One region of the Massilia sp. Soil_C_3 genome, then DNA from elsewhere that is predicted to be linked to it. Evidence: predicted binding sites of a transcription regulator. Region 1 holds the regulator's gene; each other region holds the start of a gene.
What was found. Region 1 encodes sigma-54, which starts transcription at its own class of promoters, with help from an activator protein. Its sites were predicted from a motif close to TGGCANGNAANCTGCTTT; they were not measured.
Positions count from the first base shown of each region.

Region 1 (4,882 bases):
CAGGCGTCCGACATCGACGCCCAGCTGGGCGGGCCGCCGGACGAACCGGACTACATCGTCGAGAATTTCTCGTTCGTGCGCATGACCGAGAATGGCCAGCCGAGCTATGTGTTGTCGGGCAAGCACCTGGCCCACATCCCGCTCGGCGACGTCTCGCACGTCGACCAGCCGCTGCTGCGCGGCGTCGAGCCGGGCCGCCCGCCAATGACGGTGGTCGCCAAGAAAGCCCAGGTGTTCCACGAAGAGCACCGGGTCGAACTGATGGGCGACGTCGACCTGCAGCGCCCGAAGACGGCGCAGAGCGAGTCGTTGCACTTGCGTAGCCAGGCGCTGACCGTGCTCCCCGACGAAGAGATCGTCAAGACCGACCTCCCGGTTGACCTGAAGCTTGGGGCTTCGAGCGTGAAAGGCACCGGCATGGTCGCCAACAACGCCACCCAGCAAGTGCACATGTCCAGCCGCGGCCAGATCGTCTATCCGCCACGACCGCGCCAGTAAGCCCTGCGCCGCGTGATAACCCAGGACCAGCATTCCTTATCATGAAAAAATTATTTGCCGCCGTACTCCTTTCCCTGCTGTCGCTGACGGCAGCCGCCGAACGTGCCGACTCGCTCAAGCCCGCGCAGGTCGAATACGATTCCGCCGATCTCGACGGGGTCAACGGCGTGCGCACCCTTACCGGTAACGTGATTCTCACCCGCGGTACGCTGTTGCTCAAGGCCGACCGCGCCGTGGTCAGGGAAACGCCCGAAGGCTATATGACGGTGACACTCACCGCCAACAACGGCAAGCTCACTACGTTCCGCCAGAAGCGCGACGGCGGTCCCAACCTGTGGGTCGAGGGCCAGGCCGAGCGCATCGAGTACGACGAGCGCGCCGAGCTGGTGCGCCTGTACTCGAATGCCCTCATCAAGGAACTGGAAAACGATCAACTGAGCAACCAGGTCACCGGCCCTTTCATCTCGTATGACAGCCGCAAGGAAGTGGCCACCGTGCGCAACGATGTCAGCGGCCAGAGCAAGGTTGGGGGCGGCCGCGGCACCCTGATCCTGTCGCCGAAACGTACGCCTGCGGGAGCCGCCCAATGACGGCGATTCCGATGGATCTGGGCGATTGCAGCACCCTGGTCGTCAAAGGCCTGCAGAAAAGCTATGGCAAGCGCCTGGTGGTGCGCGACGTGTCGCTGCAGGTCGAATGCGGTGAAGTGGTCGGCTTGCTGGGCCCGAACGGCGCCGGCAAGACGACCTCGTTCTACATGATCGTCGGCCTGGTGCCGTCGGACGCCGGGTCGATCGACATCAACGGCACCGACATCACCAGCCTGCCGATCCACCGCCGCGCCGTATTGGGCCTGTCCTACCTGCCGCAAGAGGCCTCGGTATTTCGCAAGCTGACGGTGGAAGATAACATCCGCGCCGTGCTCGAGCTGCAGAAGGACAACGGCAAGCCGCTGTCGAAAGACCAGATCAACGAGCGCCTCGACACCTTGCTGGCCGACCTGCAGATCGAGAAGCTGCGCGAGAATCCGGCGCTGTCGCTGTCGGGCGGCGAACGCCGCCGCGTGGAGATCGCGCGCGCGCTGGCGACCAATCCGCGCTTCGTGCTGCTCGACGAACCGTTCGCCGGCGTCGACCCGATCGCCGTGATCGAGATCCAGCGCATCGTGCGCTTCCTGAAGGAGCGCCGGATCGGTGTCCTGATCACCGACCACAACGTGCGCGAGACGCTCGGCATCTGTGACCGCGCCTACATCATCAACCAGGGCGCGGTGCTTGCCTCCGGCCGCCCTGACGACATCATCGCGGACGAGTCGGTGCGCCGCGTGTACCTGGGTGAACACTTCCGCATGTGAGCCACGCCTAGATGAAACAGTCCCTGCAACTTCGCACTTCGCAGCACCTCGCGCTTACGCCGCAACTGCAGCAGTCGATCCGGTTGCTGCAACTGTCGACGCTCGAGCTGCACCAGGAGATCGAGCAGATACTGGGCGATAACCCCTTGCTCGAGCGGCTCGACGATCCGCTCGACCGATCGGTGCGTTTGCTGGCCGATGGCGCCATCAACAACGCACCGGCCATCGGCGAGGCGCCGCCGGCGCCCGGCCAGCAGGCCGAAGGGGATGGGGCTGTGGCCAAGGAAGGCGAGGGTTTCGAGGGCGGCGCCGAGGGCGAGCGCAGCGACGCCGACTGGGGCGAAGGCGGAGGATCATCTTCAGGCGGCGGTGGCGAGGACGAGGACGGCCGCCCGCAGCTGGAAGCCTGCGCCATCACCCTGCGCGAACACCTGATGGAACAGGTGCGCGAAGCCACCCTGTCGGCGCGCGACCGTGCGCTGGCCGAGCTGGTGATCGATGCGCTGGACGACAACGGCTACCTCGAAGAACCGCTCGACGAGATCCATGCGCGGCTGCCCGAAGAACTCGACATCGAGATCGACGAGCTGCGCTGCGCGCTTGCGCTGGTGCAGAGCATGGACCCGGTGGGCGTCGGCGCGCGCAGCGCGGCCGAGTGCCTGGCGCTGCAGATCCGGCGCATGCCGGGTGTGCCGATGGTCACGCGGCGCATGGCCCTGACCATCGTCGAGGGTTACCTGAGCTGGTTCGCCCAGCGCGAATACAGCAAGCTGAAAAAAGCGCTCGACTGCGACGACGAAGACTTGCGCGAGGTGCAGGCCGTGGTGCGCCAATGCAATCCGCATCCGGGCGCGGCGTTCGCCTCGAACGTGTCGGACTACGTGGTGCCTGACGTGATCGTGCGCCGTTCCAAGAGCGGCTGGGCTGTCACATTGAATCCGGACGTGATGCCGCGCCTGCGCGTAAACAGCCTGTACGCGAGCCTCCTCAAGCAGGGCAAGAGCGAGGCGCAGATGGGCGCGCAGCTGCAGGAAGCGAAGTGGCTCATCAAGAATATGCGCCAGCGTTTCGACACCATCCTGCGCGTGGCGGAGGCGATCGTCGAGCGCCAGCGCAACTTTTTCTCCCATGGCGCGGTTGCCATGCGGCCCCTTGTTTTACGTGAGATAGCTGATACACTAGGCCTACACGAGAGCACAATTTCTCGTGTCACAACGCAGAAATACATGCTGACCCCGCACGGCATGTTTGAGTTGAAGTATTTCTTCGGCAGCCACGTTGCCACCGAGGCGGGAGGCGAAGCATCCTCGACGGCAATCCGTGCGCTCATTGCACAATTGACAGGAGCAGAAGACCCTAGGAACCCTTTATCCGATAGCAAGATCGCGGAGATGCTCGGGGAACAAGGCATGGTCATCGCGCGCCGCACGGTTGCAAAATACCGTGAAGCCCTCAAGATACCCCCTGTAAGCCTCCGCAAGTCCTTGTAACTGCGCCGTCCACAGACATCGTGCCTTGTCGCGTCGATGTGGTCCACACGGTGCAAAATTTTCAAAGGAGTGTGTATGAACCTCACAATCAGTGGCCATCATCTCGAAGTAACCCCCGCCATCCGTGAATACGTTCAGAATAAGCTCGAGCGCATCATTCGCCATTTCGACCAGGTGATCGACACCCACGTCTTCCTAGCCGTCGACAACCTCACTGAAAAAGAAAAAAGGCAAAAAGCAGAGATCAACGTCCAGGTGTCGGGAAAGACCCTGCACGTGGCCAGCGTCGCACAAGACCTGTACGCCGCGATCGATACGCTGATGGATAAGCTGGACCGACAGATCCTCAAACACAAGCAGCAACTGAAAGACCATAGCCGTACGTCGATCAAACGCATGCCGGATAACGGCGGCGAAGACGCTGCTGTCGCCTGATCAGGCGCAGGGCTCACACTAGCTAAGGGCGTCTGAGGGGACGCCCTTTTTGCATCCAGCCTCCCCGGTATTACGCGCATCTATGTGTTCGGTAAAATGCATGTCTCTCCATTACGGATTACGCCATGACCGACCACGTCCTGACCCGCATCGCCAACCGCACCGGCATCATTACCCTGGACCGCCCGAAGGCGCTCAATTCGCTGTCGCTCGAGATGGTGCGCGCGCTGACCGACGTGCTGCGCGCCTGGCGGCATGACGGGCAGGTCGAAGCGGTCGTACTGACCAGCAGCAGCGAGAAGGCCTTGTGCGCGGGCGGCGACATCCGTTTCTTCCATGAGGTCGGGCATGCGGGGCCGATGGGCGGCAGCGCGCTGCTCGAGGATTTCTTCACCGAAGAATACGCGCTGAACCACCTGATCCATTTTTATCCGAAGCCTTACATCGCCATCATGGATGGCGTCGTGATGGGCGGCGGCATGGGCATCGCCCAGGGCGGCCCGGACTGCGGCCTGCGCATCGTGACCGAGCGCACGAAAATGGCCATGCCCGAGGTGAACATCGGCCTGTTCCCCGACGTCGGCGGCAGCCACTTCCTGTCGCATGCGCCGGGACAGCTCGGCAACTACCTGGGCCTGACCGGGCTGACGATCGGCGCCGCCGACGCGCTGTATATCGGGCTGGCCGACGTGTTCGTGCCAAGCGACGAGCTGCCGGCCCTGCAGGCATTGATCGCGTCCACGCAAGGCGCCGGCTTGCCGGCGGCGATCCGCGCCTTCGCGGCGCCGTTTGCTGCGATGGCGGGGGCAAGCGAATTGCAGGTCCGGCGCAAGAGCATCGATGCGCATTTCGGCGCGGCGTCGGTGGCTGCGATCATGGGATCGCTCGAAGGCGACGCAACACCGTTCGCACACAAGGCGCTGGCCGCCATGCGCCAGCGTTCGCCCCTGTTGATGTGCGTGACCCACGAGCTGCTGGCGCGCGGCGCCGCGCTCGACGTGGCCGACTGCCTGCGCATGGAACGCTCGCTGGTGCGGCGCAATTTCGAGCATGGCGAAGTGCTGGAAGGCATACGCGCACTGGTGATCGACAAGGACAATGCGCC
Region 1 covers NZ_JBDGJG010000013.1:102,226-107,107, reverse strand. Annotated here, with positions in the region: gene lptC (LPS export ABC transporter periplasmic protein LptC) at 1-498, shown strand, start outside; gene lptA (lipopolysaccharide transport periplasmic protein LptA) at 540-1,088, shown strand; gene lptB (LPS export ABC transporter ATP-binding protein) at 1,085-1,852, shown strand; gene AC3A6F_RS23525 (RNA polymerase factor sigma-54) at 1,864-3,342, shown strand; gene hpf (ribosome hibernation-promoting factor, HPF/YfiA family) at 3,418-3,777, shown strand; gene AC3A6F_RS23515 (enoyl-CoA hydratase/isomerase family protein) at 3,903-4,882, shown strand, end outside.

Region 2 (4,882 bases), on a different contig from region 1:
AATACCGCTTCAGCCCGGATGGCAAGACCATCGTGTTTTCAAGCAGAATCGCCGGCAAGACCGAAGCCTGGTCGACCAATTTCGACCTGTATAGCGTGCCGGCCGCGGGCGGCGCGGCGCCGCGCAACCTGACCGAGGACAATCCGGCCTGGGATACGAAAGGCACCTTCTCGCCGGACGGCCGCACCCTGGCCTACCTGGCGATGGCCCGTCCCGGCTTCGAGGCCGACCGCTACCAGGTCATGCTGATGGACGTGGCCACTGGCCAGAAGCGCAGGCTGGCGGCCGACTGGGATCGCTCGGCCGGTAGCCTGGTGTGGCGTGCGGATGGCAAGGCGCTGATCGTCGACGCCGAAGACATCGGCCAGCACCGCCTGTTCTCGATCGACGTCGCCAACGGCAAGGTGACGCCGCTGACCGACAAGGGTGCGGTCGGCGCCTATGACCTACGGCGCGATACGCTGGTCTACACCCACGCCAACCTGCAGTCGGGCGCGCAACTGTTCTCGATGAAGCTGGGCGGCAAGCCGAAGCAGCTGACCGATGTGAACACGGAACGCTTGAAGGACGTGCGCTTCGGCGAGTCGGAGCAGTTCTCGTTTGCCGGCGCCAATGGCGAGACCGTGTACGGCTACGTGATGAAGCCGTGGAATGCGCAGCCGGGCCAGAAGTATCCGGTCGCCTTCATCGTCCACGGCGGTCCGCAGGGCAGCTTCGGCAACAGCTGGAGCTATCGCTGGAATCCGCAAGTGTATGCGGGCGCGGGTTATGCGGCCGTCTTCATCGACTTCCACGGTTCGACCGGCTATGGCCAGAAGTTCACCGATTCCATCAGCAACGACTGGGGCGGCAAGCCGCTGGTCGACCTGCAGAAGGGGTATGACGCGGCGGTGCAGAAATTCTCGTGGCTCGATCGCTCACGCGACTGCGCGCTGGGGGCGTCGTACGGCGGCTACATGATGAACTGGATCGCGGGTAACTGGTCGGATGAGTTCAAGTGCATCGTGAATCACGATGGCGTGTTCGATACGCGCGGCATGGCGTACTCGACCGAGGAACAGTGGTTTACCGACTGGGAAAGCGGCGGGCCCTACTTCAAGGTGCCGGAGAACCATGAGCGCTTCAATCCGGTTCATCACGTGAACAAGTGGAAGACGCCGATGCTGGTGATTCAGGGTGATCTGGACTTCCGGATTCCTACCGCGCAGGCGCTGGGGACCTTCACTGCGCTGCAGCGCATGGGTGTAGAGAGCAAGCTGCTGGTGTTCCCGGATGAGAATCATTGGGTGCTCAAACCGGCGAACTCGGTGCAGTGGCATCGCACTGTGGTGGGGTGGTTGGATCAGTATCTGAAGCCGCAGGGGGCGCAGGGGAAGCAGCAGTAAGCAGACGAAAAAAGAGACCGCCGAGGCGGTCTCTTTTTTTGCGACGGATTTCGTTCGCGACAGTTTTCTTTAACTATTAGTCGCCGCTACCGCCGCCTGGTGGGGTGGTCGAGGTGCAACCGGTTGGCAGGTATTCATCGTTTGCGAAACTGGTGGCAACGCAGGAATAGGTGCCGTCAGTAGCACGGTTCAGTGCGATGGTTGCACCCGTACCCAGACGACCTGGGGAAGCGATGACGCAAATCAGTGCACCAGTACCGTCTTCGCTTGGCTCTTCCGCAGTGATGCTCGAGCAGTTGCCAGTCGACGATTTCAAGCCAGCCTTGGCCAAGTATGGCGAAGGCGCATCAGGAGCGCCTGGTTCAGTAGGGGTGGTAGGAGTGGTTGGTGCATCGATGCCTTCGACCACAGCCATTTCGTAGCCGGTTTTGCCGCCCGAGATGTCAGCGTAGGCAGCAGTTGCCTTGGCTTTGGCGATGTAATCCTGATATGCGGGGATTGCCACGGCAGCCAGGATGCCAATGATTGCAACGACGATCATCAGTTCGATCAGGGTAAAGCCGCCTTGGGCTTTCTTGGTTTGCATTTGCTTGAAGTTCATTTTTCTCTCCAGGGGTGGTATTTCAAAAAAGTTGGGACTAGGTATCTTGTACTGCTCAGCTACTACGCTTTCCTATATGCAAGCGGCGTGCCAGCCCGAAAACAGCAAGAATCAGTCGATTTTATGAATCCCGGGATAACAAAACCCTGTGCCCCGACAAAATTTGGCGCCTTGAATGACAAAATTTGTCAGTGCCGTACGGCAATTTTTGTCATGCGACGAAGATTGGCGGCAAAAAATGGAACCGCAGATACAAACGGGGAGCCGAAGCTCCCCGTCTTAGCTGCCGATCAAGAGATCGTCAGGATTACAGCATTGCCTTCAGCAGACGCGCCATTTCCGACGGGTTCTTGGTGACGGTGATGCCGCAGGCTTCCATGATTTCCAGCTTGGCTTGCGCGGTGTCTGCGCCGCCCGAGATCAGCGCGCCGGCGTGGCCCATGCGCTTGCCTGGAGGCGCGGTGACGCCAGCGATGAAGCCGACGACTGGCTTCTTCATGTTGTCCTTGATCCAGTAAGCCGCGTTGGCTTCGTCCGGGCCGCCGATTTCGCCGATCATGATGACCGCGTCGGTGTCAGGATCGTCATTGAACATCTTCATGACGTCGATGTGCTTCAGACCATTGATTGGGTCGCCGCCAATGCCGACTGCCGACGATTGGCCCAGGCCCAGTGCGGTCAGCTGGCCGACTGCTTCATAGGTCAGGGTGCCCGAACGCGACACGACGCCGATACGGCCCTTCTTGTGGATGTGACCTGGCATGATACCGATCTTGATTTCGTCAGGGGTGATCAGGCCTGGGCAGTTCGGTCCCAGCAGCAGGGTCTTGGAACCGGCTTTGGCCATGCGGTCCTTGATTTCCATCATGTCGCGGACAGGGATGCCTTCGGTGATGCAAATTGCCAGATCCAGCTCGGCTTCGACGGCTTCCCAGATGGCAGCTGCTGCGCCTGCTGGTGGGACGTAGATCACCGACACGTTGGCGCCGGTTTCTTTCTTGGCTTCAGCAACGTTAGCGAAAATTGGAATGCCTTCGAAATCTTCGCCGGCTTTCTTCGGGTTCACGCCAGCAACGAAGGCTTCCTTGCCGTTCGCGTAGTCGCGGCACATACGGGTGTGGAACTGGCCGGTCTTGCCGGTGATGCCCTGGGTGACTACTTTGGTATCTTTGTTGATCAGAATCGACATTTTTATTTCCTTAGCGAATTAGGCTTTACCAGCGGCGGCGGCGACGACCGACTTCGCTGCGTCTTCCATCGTGTCTGCGGCGATGATCGGCAGGCCCGATTCAGCCAGCATCTTCTTGCCCAGATCTTCGTTGGTGCCCTTCATGCGCACAACCAGTGGCACTTGCAGCGACACGGCTTTCGAAGCAGCGATCACGCCTTCGGCGATGACGTCGCAACGCATGATGCCGCCGAAGATGTTGACCAGGATAGCTTTCAGGTCAGGGTTTTTCAGCATGATCTTGAAGGCTTCGGTCACTTTCTCGGCCGTAGCGCCACCGCCCACGTCCAGGAAGTTGGCAGGCTCGCCGCCGAACAGCTTGATGGTGTCCATGGTCGCCATGGCCAGGCCGGCGCCGTTCACCAGGCAGCCGATATTGCCGTCGAGCGAGATGTAGGCCAGGTCGAATTTCGATGCTTCGACTTCAGCTGGATCTTCTTCGTCCAGGTCGCGGTAGGCGACGATTTCTGGGCGGCGATACAGGGCGTTGGCGTCGAAGTTGAACTTCGCGTCCAGGGCGATGATCTTGCCGCTGCCGGTGACGATCAGTGGGTTGATCTCGGCCAGCGATGCGTCGGTTTCCCAGTAGGCTTTGTACAGGCCTTGCAGGTTGGCGCGGGCATCGGCGATCGAGCCAGCAGGCACGCCGATCTTGGCGGCGACATCGTCAGCCTGCGCATCGGTCAGGCCGACTTTAGGATCGATCACGACATTGTGGATTTTTTCTGGGTTGCTGTGCGCGACTTCTTCGATGTCCATGCCGCCTTCCGACGAGGCCATCAGCACGACTTTCTGGGTGACGCGGTCGGTGACCAGCGACACGTAGAGCTCTTGTTTGATGTCGGCGCCTTCTTCGATCATCAGGCGACGCACTTTCTGGCCTTCAGGGCTGGTCTGATGGGTGATCAGCTGCATGCCCATGATCTGCTCGGAGTATTCCTTGACCTGCTCGATCGACTTGGCGACCTTGACGCCACCGCCCTTGCCACGGCCACCAGCGTGGATCTGTGCCTTGACGACCCAGACTGGACCGCCCAGCTCTTGGGCGGCTTTGACAGCGTCTTCGACCGACATGCACGGAATGCCGCGCGGAACGGTCACTCCGAATTTTCGGAGGATCTCTTTGCCCTGGTACTCATGGATCTTCATGCTGGCTTCCCTTCTTCTATTACTGAATTAGAAATACGGTTGAACTACAAAGATAAAAACGACGAACGCTAACCCGAGACGGCCTTGATCGACCAGCGTGGGTAGTATTTGGCCACGGCAGGGCCGTCGCTGCGCAGGGCATGGCAACGGTCGAGCTCAAATGGACGGTCGGTTGACGAGCCGCCGAGCCCACCTGGGGCATCGACGTTGTCGTCAGCAAAGGCTTGCAAGGCTGCGGTCGGCAGCACCTGGGCCAATTCGGTCAAATGGGTGCAGCCGAGCACGCCGGATAGGCGGTCTTTCAGATGCAACCGGAAATGGTTCACGAGCGAGAGCCCGATCAACTTTTTGTAGGCAGGGCCGATGGTATCGCAATAGCCCGGATACGGGACGGCATCGGATGCGGCTTCGGCATCGACGATGTTGAGGTCGCGGTCAATGGTCACGCGCAGCTTGAGGTCGTGCACCGGCGTGCCGCCGGGCCGTTCGCCGGAAGCAAGCGCAACAGTACGCGTCTTC
Region 2 covers NZ_JBDGJG010000006.1:200,398-205,279, reverse strand. Annotated here, with positions in the region: gene AC3A6F_RS13855 (S9 family peptidase) at 1-1,385, shown strand, start outside; gene AC3A6F_RS13850 (pilin) at 1,462-1,986, opposite strand; gene sucD (succinate--CoA ligase subunit alpha) at 2,294-3,175, opposite strand; gene sucC (ADP-forming succinate--CoA ligase subunit beta) at 3,194-4,363, opposite strand; gene AC3A6F_RS13835 (DUF2889 domain-containing protein) at 4,432-4,882, opposite strand, start outside.
Region 2: a site for sigma-54 is predicted at 2,062-2,079, ahead of AC3A6F_RS13850 (pilin). Genes of this name have one in related genera too.

Region 3 (4,882 bases), on a different contig from region 1:
AATTGGCGTTGAAGTAGCCGCCGCCGTTCGTGCCCAGCATCTTGATCGCTTCCTGCGAAGCGACGGGGCCCATCGGGATGACCTGGGTATCGGCACGCGCCTCGGTCGCCTCGACCGTATAGGTCACCGGCTCGAGCAGGCGCGCATCGACGTGGGCGGACAGGTTTTGCACCACGCCCTGCCCGGCCAGGAACACGGCCAGGATCACCGACAGCGGCAGCAGCACGTACAGGGTCGAGCGGGTCAGGTCGACCCAGAAGTTGCCGATCGCGCTGCTCGATCGCGCGGCGAAGCCACGTATCAGCGCGAACACGACGGCGATGCCGGTGGCGGCCGAGAAGAAGTTCTGGCCGGCCAGGCCCACCATCTGGGTCAGGAGGCTCATGGTCTGCTCGCCGCTATAACCCTGCCAGTTGGTATTGGCGACGAAGCTGATGGCGGTGTTGAAGCTGGAGTCCGGGCTGACGTTGGCCATGCCCTCGGGATTGAGCGGCAGCCAGGCCTGCACGCGCTGCAGGCCGTAGACGAAGATCGCGCCGACGGCGTTGAAGGCGATCAGCGCCAGCGCGTAGGCCTTCCAGTCCTGGGCGGCGCTGGCGGCCGGGCCGGCCACGCGGTACAGGGCGCGCTCGATGCCGGCGGCCCAGCCCAGGCCGGGCACCGTGCCCTCCGCGGCGACGCGCGCGATGAAACGGCCGAGCGGCCAGGCGAGCAGGAGCAGCACCAGCAGGAAGGCAGCAAGGAGGACGACGAATTCGGTGGTCATCACAAGTCCTCCGGCTTGAACAGGGCCACCAGCAGGTAGACCAGCAGCGCGGCGGCGGCCAGGCCGCCGATCACGTAGGAGAGATTCATGGCTTGCCTCCCGCTTGTGCGCAACCGGCCACCAGCAGGCAGGTCAGGCGGACGAAGATCAGGAGCGCGCCGAGGTAGATGAGGTCCATGGACGTTCGCTTTCAGCGTTGTTGTTGTATGGTCGAGCGTAGTGGCGCCGCCCTAAAAACGGGATAAAAAGACGGCGGCGCCGTGTAAACGAGATGTAAACGCGATGTAGAACGGGCCGTCAGAAGGTGCGGCTGACGGTCAGTTGCAGGGCGTCGCGACCGGTGAACTTGCCGTTGACCGGCGAGGCATAGGCCGACTTGCTCGCATTGGTGCCGATGTAGGCGGCGCTGACGGTGGCCCAATCGAACGAGCGGCTCACGCCGATCTTCCAGTCGGTATAGTCGGAAGCCGGGTTGTTCTTCACTTCCTGGCGCCCGGCGTGCAGCTGCAGGGTGAAGCCGTTGCCGACGTCGAGATTGGCGCCGACGTCCAGATAGCCGCTGTTCTCGCTGTCGACGAAGCCGAACAGGTTGGTCGTCGCGTGCGAATACTTCAGGTAGGCCGGGCCATAGCCCAACTGGGCATAGACTTCGGTGGTGTGGGCATTGACCCAGCCCGGGAGCCGGCCCATGCCGTTGTCCGGATAAAAATAGCGCAGCACGCCGACGTCGTACGACAGTCCGGCCGAGAGCTCGCCGCGCTTGCCGCCATAGACGTCGATCTCAACGTCACCGTCGCCGCCTGCGTCCTCGACCCACTTGATGGTCGAGGCCCAGGCGCCGGCATACCAGCCGGACGCATGGACGTAGTCGACGCCGCCCTGCAGCGCCGGGCGCAGGCGGGTCTGGGAGATGGCGCGGTAGCGGTAGTCGGAGGTGACGGCGGCATTCCAGCTAATGGTGGATGCCGCAGCCGCGTCCTGGATTGCTTCGGTGGCCTGGGCCTGGGCGGCGCCGCCCGCCAGCGCCAGGACGGCGGCCAGCGCTTGAATCGATGCTTTCATGTTTCCCTGCTCATGGTTGATGGAACCCGTGCAGGTTAGCGGCCAGGGCGTAAAAACCGGATATAAAGGCCGGCACCGGATATCAACGCGCCGTAAACGCCCTCCTTGCTAGCCGCTGGTCAAGACATTTCATGCATCTCACATGAAATTTCAGGTAGGCAATTTCCATGGCTTGTTCGATAATTCCTGCTTACTCTCCATCGACACTCACGCATGACGCAACGTATCCTTCGCACGACCCTCGCCCTCGCGTTCCTCGCCCTTACTGGCTGTGGAGGCCAGGCCGACGCCCCCGCCCTCCAGACCATGTCCGGCGCCGCCGAATCGGTCGCGCCTTCGCAGTTGAGGCTGGGCACACCGCTCACCAACGAACAGGCGCGGGCGGCGCAAGGCTACCGGCCCGGCGTCGTCCACGAACGCCAGGAGGCCGCGCGAGTACTGGCCGAAGGTACTCCGCTGGTCATCGATACCCGTGACCGCGAACAGGTTCGCCTCGTCTTCAACAATATCTACCGGGAGCCGGCGCCGGCCATTGCCTGGACCGGCAGCCACGCCGCCGGCATTCCCGGCACGACCAGTCCGGCGTTCAAGGCTGCCGTCATCCAGCGCGTGAACTGGTTCCGCGCGATGGCGGGACTGCGGGCGACGGTACGGCTGTCGGACGCATACAGCGCCAAGGCGCAACACGCCGCGCTCATGATGAGCGTCGCCGGTCAACTCTCGCATACGCCTCCCCCCAGCTGGAAGTTCTACACGCCGGAAGGCGCCCAGGCGGCCAACGCTTCCAACCTGGCGCTCGGCATCCACGGGCCGGACACGGTCGATGGATACATCCAGGATGACGGCGACAATAATGCCTCGGTCGGCCACCGCCGCTGGATTTTCCACCCGAACACCCTTGTCATGGGCACCGGCGACGTCCCGTCGGGCGCCATCGACGGCCGGCAGGTCGCCGCGTCGAACGCGCTGTGGGTGACCGATACCGATTACTGGGGCCCGCGCACCCCGGTGCGCGACGACTTCGTCGCCTGGCCGTCGAGCGGCTACGTGCCTTATTCCACCGTATACGAACGCTGGTCGCTGTCCTATCCGAATGCCGACTTCAGCCAGGCAAAGATATCGATCACGCGTGACGGCATCCCGGTCGGCCTCGCCATCGAGACGATCATTCCGGATGTCGGCGAAAACACGATCGTCTGGAAGATGCCGGTAATCGACGGCACCCGCAAGCACCCGCGCCCGACGGCCGACGTGCGTTACCGGGTCAGCATTTCCAACGTCCTGGTAGCGCAGCGCGCGCGCAGCTTCGACTACGAGGTGACGGTATTCGATCCGGCCATCGCTACGCCCGGCAGGGAACTGCCAGTGGCGTCCGCGCCGGCGCTGGTCCGGGCCGGACAGCCCTATACGGCGCGGGTCGATGCGCTGCCTGGCGCAAGCGCCTACAGCCTGACCGAGTACCTGCGCACGCCACTCGCGGCGACGCGGGCAGCGCCGATCGACGCTGGCACCTGGACCACCGCTAACGGCGGGCACCAGGCCATCATCGACGGCGGCGCGCTGCGCTTCTACGTCGATGGCAACTGGGAGCCCCAGAGCGCCACGCTGAACAAGACGCTGTACGTCGCCTCCAGCGCCGCCAAGGTCCTGGTCACCAGGTCCATGGGACTGGCGACGAAGGATCAGGCGTTCCGGGTGCAGGCCTCGAGCGACGACGGCGCGAACTGGCGCGACCTCTACCGCGAGACCGGCCGCGATGTGCGCGGCCCCCTGACGGGCAAGTTGTCTGTAGCGCTCGGCGACTATTCCGGAAAGATCGTCAAGCTGCGCCTCGTCGCCGATGCGTCCGGGCCGGCCTACGTCGGCGCCGACACCGGCTGGACCGTCAGCGAAGTCGGCTTCGAAGGCGTGGATGAACTTGGACAGGGTCGCGAGCTGCGCAGCGCCAGCGGCGAGTTCACGCTGACGGCTACCCGCGCCGGCAACTACCTGCTGCTGCCGCGCGCCGAGCTGCACGGCCTGTACGACACCGATGCAGGCAAGCCGGTCTTCGTCAACGTGGACGGCGCCGTCCTGAGCGGCCCACGCGCGGCCTATACGATCACGCGTCCGGGCGGCCTGCTCACCATCGTCGACAACTCGGGACGCGACGGCACCCAGACCGTGCGCGAACCGTTCCGCCTAGACTTCACCGACGTGACGCTGGCGTTCGACGTGGACGGCAACGCCGGCCAGACCTATCGCCTGTATCGCGCCGCCTTCAACCGCACGCCGGACACCGGCGGGATCGCCTACTGGATCCGTTCGATGGATGGCGGCCTGACGCTGGAAAACATGGCCCGCGATTTCTCGCGCTCGGACGAATTCATCACTCTGTACGGCGCGGCGCCCACGCATTCCCAGATCATCACCGCGATCTACCGCAACGTGCTGCAACGCCCGCCGGATGAAGCCGGCGCGGCCTACTGGCTGCAGCATCTGGGCAATGGCATGTCGATCGAGCGCCTGCTGGTCGAGTTCAGCGAAAGCCCCGAGAACAAGAAGCAGGTGGAAGCCGAGATCGCGCTCGGGATCGCGTACCCGCGCCAATGACACTGGCAGGCGGCAGCCGGGCGCTGCCGCCGACAGGGGATCAGCGCGCCGGCTGGGCGCGCAGCCAGTCCATATACTTCGCCACGCCGCTGGCCACGTCGGTGAACGGTTCGACGTAGCCGGCCGCGCGCAGCGCCGAGATGTCGGCCTGGGTGAAGCTCTGGTACTTGCCTTTCAGCTTGTCGGGGAACGGCAGGTATTCCAGCAGGCCGCCATCGATGATCTGCTGCAGCGACAGCGCCGGCTTGCCTTCGTTGGCCAGCGCGTTGACGGTGGCGACGGCCAGGTCGTTGAACGGCTGGGCGCGGCCGGTGCCGAGGTTGAAGATGCCGCGCTTGTCTGGGTGATCGAGGAAGAACAGGTTGACCTTGACCACGTCTTCCACGTAGATGAAGTCGCGCATCTGGGCGCCGGCCTCGTAGCCTTCGTTGGCGCCGAACAGCCTGACCTTGCCGTCCTTGA
Region 3 covers NZ_JBDGJG010000002.1:21,397-26,278, reverse strand. Annotated here, with positions in the region: gene kdpA (potassium-transporting ATPase subunit KdpA) at 1-766, opposite strand, end outside; gene kdpF (K(+)-transporting ATPase subunit F) at 766-855, opposite strand; gene AC3A6F_RS03030 (TorF family putative porin) at 1,064-1,828, opposite strand; gene AC3A6F_RS03025 (DUF4214 domain-containing protein) at 2,042-4,420, shown strand; gene rfaD (ADP-glyceromanno-heptose 6-epimerase) at 4,461-4,882, opposite strand, start outside.
Region 3: a site for sigma-54 is predicted at 1,984-2,001, ahead of AC3A6F_RS03030 (TorF family putative porin). Genes of this name have one in related genera too.

Region 4 (4,882 bases), on a different contig from region 1:
GGGGGGATTGGCGCGGGCGGCGACCCTGCCGCAGACGGTAGCGGCGGTAAAGCCGTCGATCGTGGGCGTCGGCACCCAGCTGCAAACGCGCAGCCCGGCGATCGTGTTCAGCGGTACGGGCTTCGTGGTCGGCGACGGCCTGAGCGTGATTACCAATGCCCACGTCGTGCCCGACAAGCTCGATGCCGCTCGCATGGAGCAGCTTGGCGTGGTCTTGCCGGATGGCGCCGGCGTGCGTTTCCGTCCGGCGCAGCTGGTCGCCCTGGACCGGGAACATGACCTGGCGCACCTGCGCCTGGAAGGCGCGCCGCTCCCGGCCCTGCGCCTGGGGAATGCGGACGCGGCCGAGGGCCAGGCCCTGGCCTTCACCGGCTTCCCGCTCGGCATGGTGCTGGGCCTGCACCCGGCCACCCATCGCGCGCTGCTGGCGGCGGTCACCCCGGTGATGCAGCCTTCGCTCAACGCGCGCCGGCTCGACGCGCGCGCGGCGGCCCGGCTGCAGCGCAGCCCGTTCAGTATCTACCAGCTCGACGGCACAGCCTATCCTGGCAACAGCGGCTCGCCACTGTACGATCCGGAGACCGGCATCGTGCTGGGCGTGATCAATATGGTATTCGTGAAAGGCTTGAAGGAGTCCGCAATCTCGGCCCCAAGCGGGATCACGTATGCCATCCCGGTGCGGCACGTGCAGGAACTGCTGGATCGTTAGCGCCATCCGATGGCGATGTACCTACTTGCGGCAAGATAAAAGATTTCAATTGTGCACGGCTTGCCGGCGCGGCCGTCTGCGCTACAATAGCGCGGGCCATGATGGCGAAATAACAATTTTTGATTCACGCCAAACACTAGTCCATGGGACAGGTAAGGCGCGAGGGGATGAACGCGATGATGACGAAAACCATGAAGAATCTGTTGGCAGCCGGCGCCGCCGCTTGCATGCTGCTGCTGGGCGGCTGTTCCACCCCGGTGCCTCCGAGTACCGCCGCGCTGGCGCCGGTCAACCCGGACTACCTGATCGGGCCTGGCGATGCCGTCAACATCATTGTCTGGCGCAATCCGGAAGTGTCGATGTCAGTGCCGGTCCGTCCGGACGGCAAGATCACGACCCCGCTGGTCGAAGACCTGCCAGCCGCCGGCAAGACCTCGACCCAGCTGGCACGCGACATCGAACAGGCCCTCGCCCAGTTCATCCAGCAGCCGGTCGTCACCGTGGTCGTGACCAATTTTGTCGGCAACTTCAACGAGCAGATCCGCGTGATCGGCCAGGCCGCCCGTCCGCAGGCATTGCCGTATCGCCGCGAAATGTCGCTGATGGATGTGTTGATCGCGGTCGGTGGTGTGACTGAATTCGCCTCGGGCAACAAGGCCAGCATCGTTCGCAACGTCGACGGCAAGCAGGAAAAAATCAATGTACGCCTTGACGACCTGATCAATGATGGCGATATCTCGGCGAACATCATGATGCGTCCTGGCGATATTCTGGTGATCCCGGAAAGCTTCTTCTAAGTCCTACCTGCAAGACCGGCTTCGCAGCCGGTCTCTCCGCCGGCAATCGCCGGCGCGGCCCAGGGCCGCTCCCTTCCTGTTTTACGGTGTCTGGCTGCCATGCGGCCGTGATCCATCCTCGCATTTTCTTATCCGTGCGCGTCGCAGAGCCTGCGTAAACTGCTATCGTCGCGATATGGCGGCTGCGTTATGAATGTCAAAACGGCAAATACTTGTTGTTAATACAGTTGATAAATTGTAATTTTCGATGCTATGATGATCAGGAATGCCGCCGGTGCATGACGCGCCGGTCTTGCCTGGAGAATGACCATGATCGAGACATTAGGGCCGACCTATCTCGCCACGCCGAGCGGCGATGACGGGAGCGCCTCCGACGAACCGAGCATCATCGACGTCGCCATCAATGAGCGCGTGTTCGGCATTCGCGCAGCCGACATCGATTCCCAGCGTAACTCCGCCAGTATGCTCATCAGTAAGATGTATTCCTGGCGCGGCTATAGCGGCAACCACCAGGTGCATAGCGATCCCAACCGGATCACGCTGACGGCATCCGACCACGGCCAGGTATTCGGCACGCTGAGCCTCGGCCTGGATTCCGAAATCGGCTTGCTGGCCGACCAGGTGTTCAAGGACTGTATCGACGTACGGCGCGAGCAAGGACGGGTATGCGAGATCACCAAGCTGGCGGTCGACCCGGCGGTCAAGTCCAAGGCGGTGCTGGCTTCGCTGTTCCACGTGGCCCTGATCTATGCGCGCGACCTGAACGCCTGCCGCGACATCTTCATCGAAGTCAATCCGCGCCATCGCCGCTTTTATGAAGCGATGCTCGGCTTCCAGACCGTGTGCGAATCGCGCCCCAATCCACGGGTGCAGGCGCCGGCGGTCCTGCTGCGCGTCGACACCGCCTTCGGCACCGAACAGGTGGCCAAGTGGGGCGGCATGCAGGACAAGGCGGTGGGCGAGCGCTCGCTGTTCCCCTGGTTCTTCTCGCAACGCGAAGAGGCGGGCATCGTCAACCGCCTGCGCCAGCTGGGCTGAGCCGCATTCGATCCGCGCTTGCCTGCTGTTCATTAACGACCTATATTTTGCGCTTCACTTCAATCAACGAGGACGCTCCATGACGACCGGTAAGACCAGGGATGAAATCGCCGAAGCCTATTCATCCGAACCGTGGTGGTACGACCTGCGCGGCTTTTTCATTCTCACCTTCGCCTACAACAGCACGATCGGCACCCAGATGCGCTTCTTCGGGCCCAACTTCGGACCGGATCACCTGGAAGTGGCGTGCGGCACCGGCACCCTGCTCGAGATGGTCCTGAACTGGCGCCGCCGCCGCAAGCTCGCGCCGGTCAAGGTGACCGGCATCGACTATGCCCCGTCGATGCTGGCCGGCGCCAGGCGCCGCTTCGCCGGCAATCCGCTGGTCGAGGTGCAGCATGCCGATGCGGCCCAGCTGCCGTTCGCCGACAACCGCTTCGACACCGCCAATATCGCCAACTCGATCCACTGCTTCCCGACGGTCGACGGCGCCCTGCGCGACATCCTGCGCGTGCTCAAGCCGGGCGGGACCCTGGCCGCCAACGTGCTGCTGTATCCATCCGGCTTCGCGCCATTGCGCTGGGCGGCGCAGAAGATCAACGACTGGGGCATCCGCAAGGGCATCCTGTACAGCCCCTTCCACATCGAGGAGCTGCGCGCCAAGGTCCTGGCTGCCGGCTATGAGATCGCCAGCGAATTCACGTCCGGGAATACCTGGAATGTGGTGCTGAGGAAATCCCTGTAGGACGGGGCTGACAAAGGTATGAGAATTTCTTAAATGCAGCTGTCGGAATATTTTACAGTGTTGTAATTTCTTCTACGAAATGTTGGGTTAAGTGATTGATTTTAAAGGGGTTGACTTGGCTGGCACGATGGTTGCTTAGATAGAGGGTGTTAGTACGAACCCTACAACCAGGAGATCCAAGATGAAAGCAGTTTCGAAGTCCATTATCGCTTGTGCAATCGCTGCAACCTCGATGTTCGGCGCCGCCGCCCACGCTGATAACTTCAACCCGTTCACCGTGGAATATGACGGCCGCTCGTTCACCGCCGACAAGATCACCGGCAACTACAACGAGATCGCCACCTTCAACACCGACGGCACCTTCAACGTGTCGCTGGTGTGGAACGCCGGCCAGTTCGTCACCAACGGCGGCACCACCCCGGTCACCCGCACCGGCCTGAACAACGACTATGGCCTGTACGCCCTGTACACCGCGTCGGGTACCTTCGCTGTCGAAAACGGCACGAACGTGTTCCGCTTCAACGAAGGCAGCGGCCGCCTGGCGATGTACCTGGACGCCAACCTGGACTCGACCTTCACCATGCCTGGCAACGGCGCTAACTCGGTCACCGTGGGCGCGTCGGACGACGACCTGCTGCTGGCCGAAGGCGATCCGCTGTCGGGCTTCGGCGTGCTCGACCCAACCCTGCCGACCTGCGGTCCTAGCGGCATCAACTGCGGCAGCTTCGGCGCCAGCTCGAGCTTCGCCCTGGCCGGTTTCGGTACCCAGTTCTTCACCTCGCCAAACCCGTTCTACGACCTGTCGTTCCAGTCGGGCCAGCTGAACAACTTCGACCCTGTCGGCACCCAGGAAATCAACGGTTCGCTGGACGTGGTCTTCAGCAACGTGGCCGAAGTGCCTGAGCCAGCATCGGTCGGCCTGCTGGGCCTGGGCATGCTGGGCCTGTACGCTGCCCGTCGCCGCAACAAGAAAGCCGCCTAAGTACGCACGGGCCTGCTTCGCAGGCCCAGCGCTGCAAGGTAAAAAGCCACTGCCGGAGCGATCCGGCAGTGGCTTTTTGACGTCGGGCGTTCATGAGGCCGGCGCGGCGCCGGCGTGCTTCAGCGTCCGGCCGCCGCCATGCGCGCGAACTGGCGGCGACCGATCGCCAGCATCAGTTGCTGGATCGGATGGCGGTTGCCGCCCGGGCGCCAGGTGCGCTTGAGCTTGTTGCGGTAGGCGTCGAACTGCATGCCCCAGGGCGCCGCCAGCACGTCGCCGCGTTGCAACAGGATCTTGAGCGCCTCGGTGGCGCAAATGCCGGCGCACAGCTGGCAGGCCATGAAGGTCGATGGGCCGCGCTGCTCGGCCAGGTTGACCGATTCGGGCACCACCAGGTAGGGGCGGTGCAGGCCGGCCGGCGCCAGGCCGACCACGAAGCGGATCGCCTTCTCTTGCTCCGGCAGGTCGCCCCAGCCGAAATATTCCTCGAAGGTCATCTTGCCCGGCATGAAGTTGAGCAGGGCCGCGCCCATGCCCAGCGGCGCCCCGGTGGTGGCCGGGATGCCGCGCCGGGCGCAGGCGGCGAAGGTCTGCTGGCGCGCATCGAAGGC
Region 4 covers NZ_JBDGJG010000009.1:205,743-210,624, forward strand. Annotated here, with positions in the region: gene AC3A6F_RS19765 (S1 family peptidase) at 1-709, shown strand, start outside; gene AC3A6F_RS19770 (XrtA/PEP-CTERM system exopolysaccharide export protein) at 901-1,506, shown strand; gene AC3A6F_RS19775 (GNAT family N-acetyltransferase) at 1,816-2,544, shown strand; gene AC3A6F_RS19780 (class I SAM-dependent methyltransferase) at 2,624-3,289, shown strand; gene pepA (flocculation-associated PEP-CTERM protein PepA) at 3,471-4,271, shown strand; gene AC3A6F_RS19790 (ThiF family adenylyltransferase) at 4,391-4,882, opposite strand, start outside.
Region 4: a site for sigma-54 is predicted at 3,410-3,427, ahead of pepA (flocculation-associated PEP-CTERM protein PepA). Genes of this name have one in related genera too.